Regions from separate parts of the Paraburkholderia sp. GAS41 genome, predicted to be linked through region 1. Evidence: riboswitches for the same ligand, from Rfam matches in the RefSeq annotation. Region 1 holds a riboswitch; each other region holds the start of a gene.
The links. Region 1 has a riboswitch for cobalamin ahead of P3T43_RS14315 (precorrin-3B synthase). Riboswitches for the same ligand answer to the same signal wherever they lie in the genome.
Positions count from the first base shown of each region.

Region 2: it holds a riboswitch for cobalamin, as region 1 does, so the genes downstream of both, P3T43_RS19120 (CbtB domain-containing protein) here and P3T43_RS14315 (precorrin-3B synthase) in region 1, are expected to answer to the same signal.
Region 3: it holds a riboswitch for cobalamin, as region 1 does, so the genes downstream of both, P3T43_RS29320 (TonB-dependent receptor domain-containing protein) here and P3T43_RS14315 (precorrin-3B synthase) in region 1, are expected to answer to the same signal.

Region 1 covers NZ_JBNDMK010000008.1:228,818-232,075, reverse strand. The annotation lists gene P3T43_RS14325 (cobalt-precorrin-6A reductase) at 1-39, opposite strand, end outside; gene cbiE (precorrin-6y C5,15-methyltransferase (decarboxylating) subunit CbiE) at 36-1,310, opposite strand; cobalamin riboswitch at 1,395-1,589, shown strand; gene P3T43_RS14315 (precorrin-3B synthase) at 1,679-3,220, shown strand; gene P3T43_RS14310 (precorrin-8X methylmutase) at 3,213-3,258, shown strand, end outside.
Region 2 covers NZ_JBNDMK010000013.1:110,144-113,401, forward strand. The annotation lists gene P3T43_RS19110 (GNAT family N-acetyltransferase) at 1-729, opposite strand, end outside; gene P3T43_RS19115 (histidine phosphatase family protein) at 939-1,502, opposite strand; adenosylcobalamin (AdoCbl) riboswitch at 1,678-1,805, shown strand; gene P3T43_RS19120 (CbtB domain-containing protein) at 1,836-2,045, shown strand; gene P3T43_RS19125 (CbtA family protein) at 2,059-2,805, shown strand; gene P3T43_RS19130 (cystathionine gamma-synthase family protein) at 2,949-3,258, opposite strand, start outside.
Region 3 covers NZ_JBNDMK010000027.1:99,695-102,952, forward strand. The annotation lists gene P3T43_RS29320 (TonB-dependent receptor domain-containing protein) at 1-1,342, opposite strand, end outside; adenosylcobalamin (AdoCbl) riboswitch at 1,700-1,789, opposite strand; gene P3T43_RS29325 (ABC transporter ATP-binding protein) at 1,944-2,570, shown strand; gene P3T43_RS29330 (sugar efflux transporter) at 2,654-3,258, opposite strand, start outside.

The sequences.
Region 1 (3,258 bases):
GGCGTCGCCGGTTCCGCCGAGTAGGAGGATGCGGGTCATATTTCTCGCACGATGCCACCAGCGTGGCCGGAGTCGGGATCTGCCGCGGAATCGCCCACCGGTTCGTCATGCTGTTTGATGACTTCAAGCAGCGTGATAGGCAACGCCTGGCGCCATGTATCGAAGCCACCCAGCGGCTGCGCCTCGGCGAGCGCCATGCGCGTGAGGGTGCCACCATGTTGCGCGCGCCACGCGACGAGCACCGCCTCGCCCTGCAACGTCACCGCGTTCGCGATCAGCCGGCCGCCGGGCCGCAACTGCGCCCAACACGCCTCGAGGACGCCTGGCGTGGTCACACCGCCGCCGATAAAAATCACATCGGGCGAGGCCAGCCCCTGAAGCGCCTCGGGCGCCCTCCCCGCGACCAGTTGCAAACCCGGCACGCCGAGCGCGTCGCGATTGTGTTCAATGAAACGTTGACGTTCCGCATGGCCTTCGATGGCGATGGCGCGGCACGCAGGATGCGTGCGCATCCACTCGATACCGATCGAGCCGCTGCCCGCGCCGACATCCCACAGCAGTTCGCCAGGCGTCGGCGCCAGACGCGCGAGCGTGACGGCGCGGACATCGCGCTTGGTCAACTGACCGTCGTGACGAAACGCGTCGTCGGGCAAACCGGGCGTGAGCGGCAGGCGTGGTGCGCCATCCGCCGCGTGGCATTCCAGCGCAACGAGGTTGAGTGCCGCGACCGCCGCGCCGGACCATGCATCCGCGCGACCGTCGAGGCGCCGTTCCCGCTCGCCGCCCAGATGTTCCAGCACGATCATGCGGGTAGCGCCGAAGCCGCGCGAAGTGAGCAATGCCGCCAGTGCGGCCGGAGTGGCGCCGTCGGCACTCAGCACGAACAGCCGCGCGCCGGCGTGCAAATGGACGTTCAGCGTAGCAAGCGGCCGACCCACCAGAGAGACCGCAGTCACCTCCTGCAAAGGCCAGCCCAGCCGCGCCGCCGCCAGCGACAGCGACGACGGCGCCGGCAGCACGCGCAATTCAGCGGCCGGCAGTTGACGTGCAAGCGTTGCTCCCACGCCGAACAGCATCGGATCGCCGCTGGCGAGCACGCACACTGGGGTATTGCGCAGAGCCAGCACGGGCGCGATATCGAAAGGACTCGGCCATGCTGCGCGCCGCGCCGCGAGACGCGCGGGCAACATCGCCAGATGCCGCTCGCCGCCGAATACCACGGCCGCGTCGAGCAGCGCACGGCGGGCCGGCCGCCCCAACCCGGCAAAACCGTCATCGCCGATGCCTACCACGGTCAGCCATGCCGGCATGAATCCATCCTCATACTGAATCTCAATTGATCCGCTGCGGGCCGCCAATCAAGCTTGCCGCGTCGTTGTGCTGTTCGAAAAAAGGCATAATACCGTGTCGCCGGTGCCCTTCGGGGCCGAAGAGGGAACACAGATCACTGTGGCTGCCCCCGCAACTGTATGCAGCGAGTTCGCGCCTTGTTCTGAGCCACTGGTTCAACCGGCTACGCCGGCGCCCGGGAAGGCCAGCGCGAATCACGACCTGCCAGCCAGGAGACCTGCCGGCCAGACTGTTCGTGCAAGCCTTCGTCGGGCGGGGTGTACCGATGCCGCAGCATATCCTTCACCGGCATGCTCGGGCGGTCGCGCGACGCTAACCCGGTGCTCTCTTGACTCACGCGTCATCCTCGTCCATTGATCCTGTTGCCGCCCGTCCGTCGGCGTGTCCGGGCTTGCTGCGCATCGTCGCCGCGCTCGATGGCGGCATCTGCCGGATCAAAATGCCAGGCGGCGTGTTGCGCGCGAGCGAGGCGCGTGCGATTGCGGATGCGGCGGAGCAGCACGCGAGCGGCGTGATCGAGATCACCAACCGGGCGAATCTGCAGATCCGCGGGGTGCTGGCAGGACACGAGGCGGTGTTGAGCGAGCGGCTCGTCGACGCCGGGTTTGGGCCTGCGACTCTTGCTGCGATTGAGGCACTTCTCATGTCAGCGGCACGTGCCGCCAGCGCCGCCGACGACGTCCGCAACCTGATGCTCAGCCCCAGCGCCGGTCGTGATCCACAGGCGCTAATCGATACGCGCCCTCTCGCCGGACAGCTTCTCGCGCTATTGCAAAGCGAGCCGCGTTTTACCGCGCTCTCGCCGAAATTCGCGCTGCTGCTGGACGGCGGCGAGCAACTGGCGATGGTCGAGCATCCGCACGATGTCTGGCTTGCTGCGATGTCCACGGATGATGGTGTGCGATTCGCCTTCGGACTGGCGGGTTGTCCGCCCGTGGCGCAAGTGGAGTCCAGCGGCGCCGGCACGCGTCCAATGCCTGTCGAACCGGCACCGGCTCCGGCATGCACAAGCGAACCGATGCAGGCACTCACAAGCGAACCAGCACGCGCAAGCAAACCCGCCCCGGCACACCCAACCGCATCCACCCCCGCACTCGCCGCAGTACTGCCCTCGCAAGTGCCCGCGTTGGCAAACGCACTGCTGCAGACGTTCCTCGACCTCGCTGCGCCCGATCACACACGCATGCGCCATCTGCTTGAGGCTCACCCGCTGGAAGCGGTCATGCAGCGCACGCAAACCTACCTCGATTTCCCGCTAGTCATCGAGCCCGCGCTCGCGCAATGGCATCGCGCGTCCGCCGACGCCTCGCTGCGCTTCGGCGTCCATCCGCAACGCGCGCCGGGAACCTGGCAGGTGGGCGGCCAGGCGCCGCTCGGACGTCTCGACGCGGCGACCCTGCGCGCGCTCGCCAGCATCGCCGAAGAATCGGGCGACGCCACGTTGCACATGACGCCATGGCAAAGCGTGCTGCTGCCCGACATCGCCGCCGACGCCACCGCAGCCGTCCTCGCGCGCCTCGCCGCACTCGGTTTCGCCTGCGATCCGACCCAGCCTCTGGCCCGCCTGATCGCCTGCGCCGGCTCGACCGGTTGCGCAAAGAGCCTCGCCGACACCAAGACCGATGCGTTGCGTCTCGCCTCGCTTTTGCCAGCCGCCGTCGAGCAAGTGCATCTGAGCGGCTGCCCGCGCTCATGCGCGGCCGCGCATCGCGCGCAGTACACCCTGCTGGCGGCAGCCGAGTGCCATTACGACCTTTATCGACGCAGCGACGACCAGCCCGGCTTCGGCCAGTGCGTCGCGCGCCATCTGACGATTGAACAGGCGGCCGACGCCCTCGCACGGCTGGCCCGGAGCCCCATTGATGCTTGATTACATTCGCGACGGTCAGGAGATCTATCGCCAATCCT
Region 2 (3,258 bases), on a different contig from region 1:
GCTCCAGCCAATTTCCAGCGCGCCCTTCGCTTCGAGCCGTTTGCGGTTATAGCGCAGACTCGAACGGAGGGCCTTGGGCAGCGTCGCCAGGAAGTCGTCGTAGCTGGGAAATTCATTGAGGCGAATCGAATAGCCGTCGAGGCCGCGCCACCGTGCCGGTAGCCGGGCCAACACCCAGGACTGAGGTATGCACTCGAGCGAAGCTTCCAGCGGGCCGTCCACTTGAACCATGCCGATCTCGAGAACATCCGCATTGACCTGCATCACGCTTGCCAGCGCGACCGCATAGCGTTCACGGATTGCGTCTGCGTTTCCGTCGAGGAGCGGCCCACCGTATTCTTCATCGCTGCCGCAGGTCAGCGCCTTCGCGACTCGCAGCACGCCCTTGCGAACGATCGAAACGGGCCACAAGGACAGCAACACGTTGTCACGCCATACGAGCGCGACATTCACCACACCGCCCATGGCAATGACACGGCTGGCCGCCAGTTCGCAGTATTCGAATGTCAAACACGGCGAGCCATTGTCGGCCACCGCAGCAAGCGCATTCCACGGCTGACGCAAGGCCGCAAACGCAGCGAGTGTTTCGATCACGACGACTTCTCGTCGATACGCCACGGCCTCGTCCAATTCGGACAGATTGGCCGCTGTATCAGGGCACCTGTTGCTACCGACCTCGTCCATTTCCGCCATGTGAGCGCCTTCTTCCGACGAAACACTCTCATCCACGCCGCTACGCCTTCTCCGTCACCCATCGCTCAACGCGATTGGCTGCCGGGAACTGTTCTTTGCTGAACCGGGATTACGTATTGCTGGAGGCGACGCGCTGCGTGGGCACGACGACATTACGTGGTACCTCGTTCGCGCAGTCAACCAGTATATTTTTTTCCAGCGCTCACGTTTGTGTCACGTATAGCGAACGGAATCGACACGCGCCATCATGACTGCGCCGGCCACCATGTCCATCCGCGAGTCGAACGCCGCAATTCGACAACGGAGAGTGGCGCGATCTCAATGCGAGAAAATGACAGCGCGGGCGCGCGCAGTGCATGGATCAGAGCGGCACGGATGACTGAGGCATGTGTAACAGCGACCACACTCGCCGTCGGGTCCAACGCATCGAGCCATCTGCCAACCCGCGCGAGAAGCTGGACGAAGGATTCGCCGCCATGCGGAGCCGCATTGGGATCGCGAGTCCATGCTGCCAGTTCATGTGGTGTTTCGTCCGCGATATCCGCAAGCCGCCGGCCGCGCCATTGCCCATAGTCCAGGTCCGCGAGTTCAGACGCGACCCGTGGCTCGATGCCGAACGCCCGCGCAGTATCACGCGCGCAGGCCGCAGGACTACTGAACGACATCGCGTCTTCGGCTACGGCCAGATGCTCCCGCCAGGCCATGACCTCCGCCACACCCCGTGCGTCCAGTGACTCGCCAGCGGGGAACCTGCCCTGACGCATCGCGGAAGTCGCTGCGTGGCTGACCAGTAAAACACGCGTATTCATCGAGTCCTTTCAGTTGAAAGCCATGCTGCTGCACACCAATTTTTCCTTTCGTTTGAAAGCCATACAGATTGGGGAAATGACAGCTTGCGTTTCCCCGACCGGCAAAGTCCAGTCTGAAAGCCATATCGATCGGGCAAACACCAGCTTGCATTTCCCCGACCGGCAAAGTTTAGCGCGTAGAATGTGCTCTGGCGCGGAGCACGGAAGCCGGTGTAAGCCCGGCGCGGTCGCGCCACTGTAAGCGGTCCATGTACGAACCGAAAGCCAGACCCGAGCTCCGCGCCACTTCTACAATCCACTATTGGGGCGCGTAACCCCTGGAGAAAGTCAATCATGACTGACGCTGTCTTTAATCCGGCCGCCGAGCCTACTCCCATTCCGCTGCGTGAACTGATGCCATGGATTATCTTTGGTGGCCTGATCATGCTGCTCGCCATTTATTTCGTCGGTGCCGAAGAGGGTGCGACATCGCTCGTACCCGGCATGTACGTCCACGAATTCGTCCACGACGGCCGCCACCTGCTTGGCTTCCCCTGCCACTAACGCGGAGTCCAACATGGTCGGCAAATTGCTGGTACGCGGCATGCTTGCGGGCGTGGCCGCGGGACTCCTCACGTTTAGTTTCGCCAAGCTGGTCGGCGAACCCCAGGTCGATCAGGCCATTTCCTTCGAGGCCAAGGCCGATGCGGCAAAGGGCGAGCCGCCTGAGCCCGAAATCGTCAGCCGGCATACGCAAGCCGGGCTGGGTCTATTGACCGGTGTGGTGTCGTTTAGCGCCGCCGTCGGCGGACTGTTTGCACTGACGTTCGCCTACACGTTCGGCCGCGTCAGTAAACTGCCCGCACGTCCGCTGTCCGCGTGGCTCGCGCTCGCGGCCTTCATCACCCTCGTGATCGTACCGAACATCAAATACCCGGCCAATCCACCGTCAGTGGGCGACCCTGAGACGATCGGCATGCGCACCGGGCTGTTCTTCCTCATGATCGCCATTTCAATTGCCACGATGGTGTTTTCGCTCAAGGTACGCAAGCACGCCATTGCCCACCTGGGCCAATGGAATGCGTCGATCGTAGCGGGCCTCGTCTTTGTCGTGATCATCGGTGCCGTGCAGCTGGCGCTGCCCGTGATCAACGAGGTGCCGGCCGCGTTCCCCGCAGTCCTGCTGTGGAAATTCAGGGTTGCGGCGATCGGCATGCAGGTGATCTTGTGGACGACGATCGGTTTGCTGTTCGGCGCGCTCGCCGAGCGTGCCCAACGCGCGGCATCGACAGACCGGATGATCGGCAAGTCGGCTTACCTCTGAGGTGTCAGGCGTTGCAACCGCTGACTCGGTTGCGCCCTTCCCTCGTACGGATGCCGAACCATCTGTAGCATCCTCGTGAAACGCCCGCCACGCAGCGGGCGTTTCATCTTGCTTCGCTCACGTCTGGCGTTTCACGTCTCGCCTCAGCAGTGTTCCAGCGCGTACGACAGGTCGGCGATCAGATCGTCCGGATGCTCCAGTCCCACGGACACCCGAATCAACCCCTCCGACACACCCGCCTTCGCACGCGCTTCAGCGGGCACGCCGGAATGCGTCGTCGAGGCGGGGTGACAGATCAGCGACTCCGTGCCGCCAAGACTCACGGCGGACTTGAACAACGACAGACCATTGATGAGTTTGAACGCCTGCTCGCGGCCGCCGTCGAGAACGAATGCGAACGTCGAGCCCGGCCCCGTGCATTGACGCCGATAGACCGCCTGATAGGTAGGGTCC
Region 3 (3,258 bases), on a different contig from region 1:
CGTCGAAAGTCGGCAGACGGAATGCGTTGCCGTACGAGAGCCGCGCCGTATAAATCGGCGTGATTGCACAAGCTACCGCGACATTGCCCGTATTGACCGACTGCCCCTCGACAATCTCGTGACGCCCCGCGAGGAACACGGTCAAATCACCTAACGTCGCCGATTGATGCAGTGAAACGGCGGAATCGTTGCGGGTCGGAACGCCTGTGGGAATGTCGACGGGCAGGAAGGCTTGTTCGCGTGAGAAGTCGTACGCGAGCTTCGTTTCGCCGGACAGCGGCAGGTTGAAAAGACTCAAACCGTGCTCCTGATGGGTCAGCGAAGTCGACGTGCTCAAACGCGTCGAATCGATTTCGTCGGTCGGGATGCCCGGAGTGTTCGTATACAGGAACTGACGATCGTTCGCGTAGCCGACTGACTGGTCGAACTGGGTGAACGGCGTGATGTCCAGGTGGAATGCCACGCCCGTCGTCAGCTGATGATCGAGTTGCCGGTCGTCGCCGCCCGCATCGTCATACGAGAGATCAGACTTGTGGTACAGCGCAAACGTGGAGATCGACCAGTTATCGTGTGCATAGCCGAGGCGTGCGTCCACGTTCTGCGCGTGGTACGGATTACGGCCATCCTCGTGGCCATAGGCCCATGGCGCGGTCGCGTCGATGCCCGCGGTGTTGTAGTCGTGCAGGCCCAGCGAGTACGTCAGACCGGACAATGCCGCGAGCGGACCGGTGGACGGGATCGCGCCCGACGTGCGCACCTGCGTGTCGAAGGTCTTGTTCGAGCCGCCGCCAGCGGAAATCGTGGTCTGGTTCGGCTGATTCGACGCGTGGTTCGTGAACAGTTGCACCACGCCGCCCATGGCGTCGGCACCGAATGACGCGGCCGCAGGGCCCGAAATGACTTCGACACGATCGAACGCGGAGGTCGGCAGATCCGCCCACTCGACCTGGCCGGTGGTCGCGGAACCGACGCGGATACCATCGATGAACACCGCGACCTGATTCGCCGATGAACCTCGGATACTGACGCCGGCCAACGAACCCGGCCCGCCGTTTTGCGTAATCGTGACGCCCGGCAGCGTGGCGAGGGCCTGCGTGATACTGGGGTCGATGGGAGACAGCCGGGCCAGATCCGCACGCGTGAGAACCTGCGTCGAGGCGTAGCGCTGATCGAACGATTGCGGCAGGTGCTGGGTGTCGCCGGTGACGAGAATATTCGGCAGCGTGGTGGCTGCCGCAGCCTGTTGATCCGGCTGCGGTAACGACACGTCGTCCGCGGCATGCGCAAGCTGGCACGCCGAAACGGTCAGAGCCGAAGTGATGATCAAACGACGGAACTTCATAAGGGACAACCTGATTATTAGAAGAATGGATGACATGCTGCGCACGCGAACGCAATGGTTCGAAGTCCGATGCATGTCATTACAAAATGCTTTCTTTTGCGAAACCGGGGCAGCGCTAACCGCAGCGGAGTGTGGGCGGCACCATCATCTCGCGGGCCGCCTGATTAGCGCACCTTAGCGACCTGCGTGCTCGCGCGCCGATGCAAGCGCCAATAGAAACGCGCAACGCAGACTCGCAACGGGACACGAAGCGGAGCCATCGGCGGAATAGGGGTCTAGCTGGAAGTCCGGCTCACAGACAAGGTCGGTCATGCAGATATCTCCAGGGGATTACGCGCCCCAAAGTCGGAAGAGGGATACGACGCCGAGGTCTGACTTCCGGTTCAGGCTGCAACCGGTCACAGTGGCGCGACCGCGCTGGATTTTCACCAGCTTCCACGAGTCGTACGGGCGGTATTTTACGGGTGATCCGATGCCGGTTGAATTTTTTCTGGCCTGGCGTGGGAGGGATTAGACACGGCAGAACGCCCATGCAGCGCGATCAGCACGTCTTCACCGTCGAAGGAATGTAAACTTGTCAGTCTGAGAAAACGGATGAACCATGCTTAGATTCGACAACCTGTGCAAACGCTACGGCGAACGCACTGTCTTTTACGGATTGCATTACAGCGCCAGCACGGGCTGCGTTGCGCTGAACGACGAAAGCGGTAGCGGCAAGTCCACCTTGCTCGCCGTTCTCGCCGGAGAGATCGAACCAGACGCGGGCGAGGTCTGGATTGGCGGCCATTCGCTGCGTACCATTCCGCACGCGGCGAAATCCGCCCTCACCTACATACCCGAAGACTGCCTGACGTTTCCGCTCGAAACCGGGCGTGAGTTTCTCGAACGCGTGGCTGCGCAAAGAAATGCGACGCTCGAGCCATACACGCTCGAACTGGCAAAGCGCTTTGGCCTGACGTCGCATCTTGAGAAACGCTTCGAGCAGATGTCGTTCGGCACGCGCAAGAAAATGTTCCTCACGGCGACTTCGGTTGGCGCGCCCACTGTCGTCATTGCCGATGAACCTGCCGGCGGGCTCGATGCCGCCGCGCGCGCAGTGCTGGTCGATCTGTTTAAAGAGTTGGGCAAGCAGCGGGTGGTTTTCTTTACGAGCTACGATGCCGCATTCACGCAGGCGTGCGAAGCAAAATCGATCAGTTTTGCAGATCTTGCTACCGCGAGCCCATGAGGCTCTTGTGAGGCTGATGTCGCGGCTTGCACGTACGAGCCAGCGTCATCTTCCCCGTTCAGATCGAGCCCAATGCCGGACGCCTAGCGGCTCGGCCAGCGCTCCTGAACGTAGCGCGCCCAGCGCCGCCACGGTGGATCTGCGAACAGGATCAGTGCCACCAGCGCGAGACAGCCGCAAAACAGGAAGGTGCCCCGATAGCCGACACCCGCGACCAGCAACCCCGATAGCACGCCCGACAGAATCGAGCCGACCCGCGACGAGTTGAAGAACAATGCCGTGGCCGCCCCGGGCGTGCGCGGCATCAGATCCTGCACGTAAGTCATGCCAAGACACGACGTCACCGCCACCACGAAGGCGTTGAGCGCCTGCATCGGAATCAGCAACGACACGGAACCCACCGCGGCCACGCAGATGAAATACAGCATATGCACGCCGGCGCACGCTGCAAGCCAGCGCAGTTTGTTGAGCGTCGCACCGCGGGCGCCGAGCGCCAGCATCATCGGAATTTCGAGGAAGGCGCCCAATCCGAGCATGATGGATACGTCGATGCTCGAGCCGTGCAGACCGCGCACGACATAGAGCGGCAACACGATCATGGTCGCGTTGGCGGCGAGGCCGATCAGCGTCAACGCCAGCACCGAGCGCCAGATCACGCGCGACGACGCGACCGGGTGAACGAAATCCG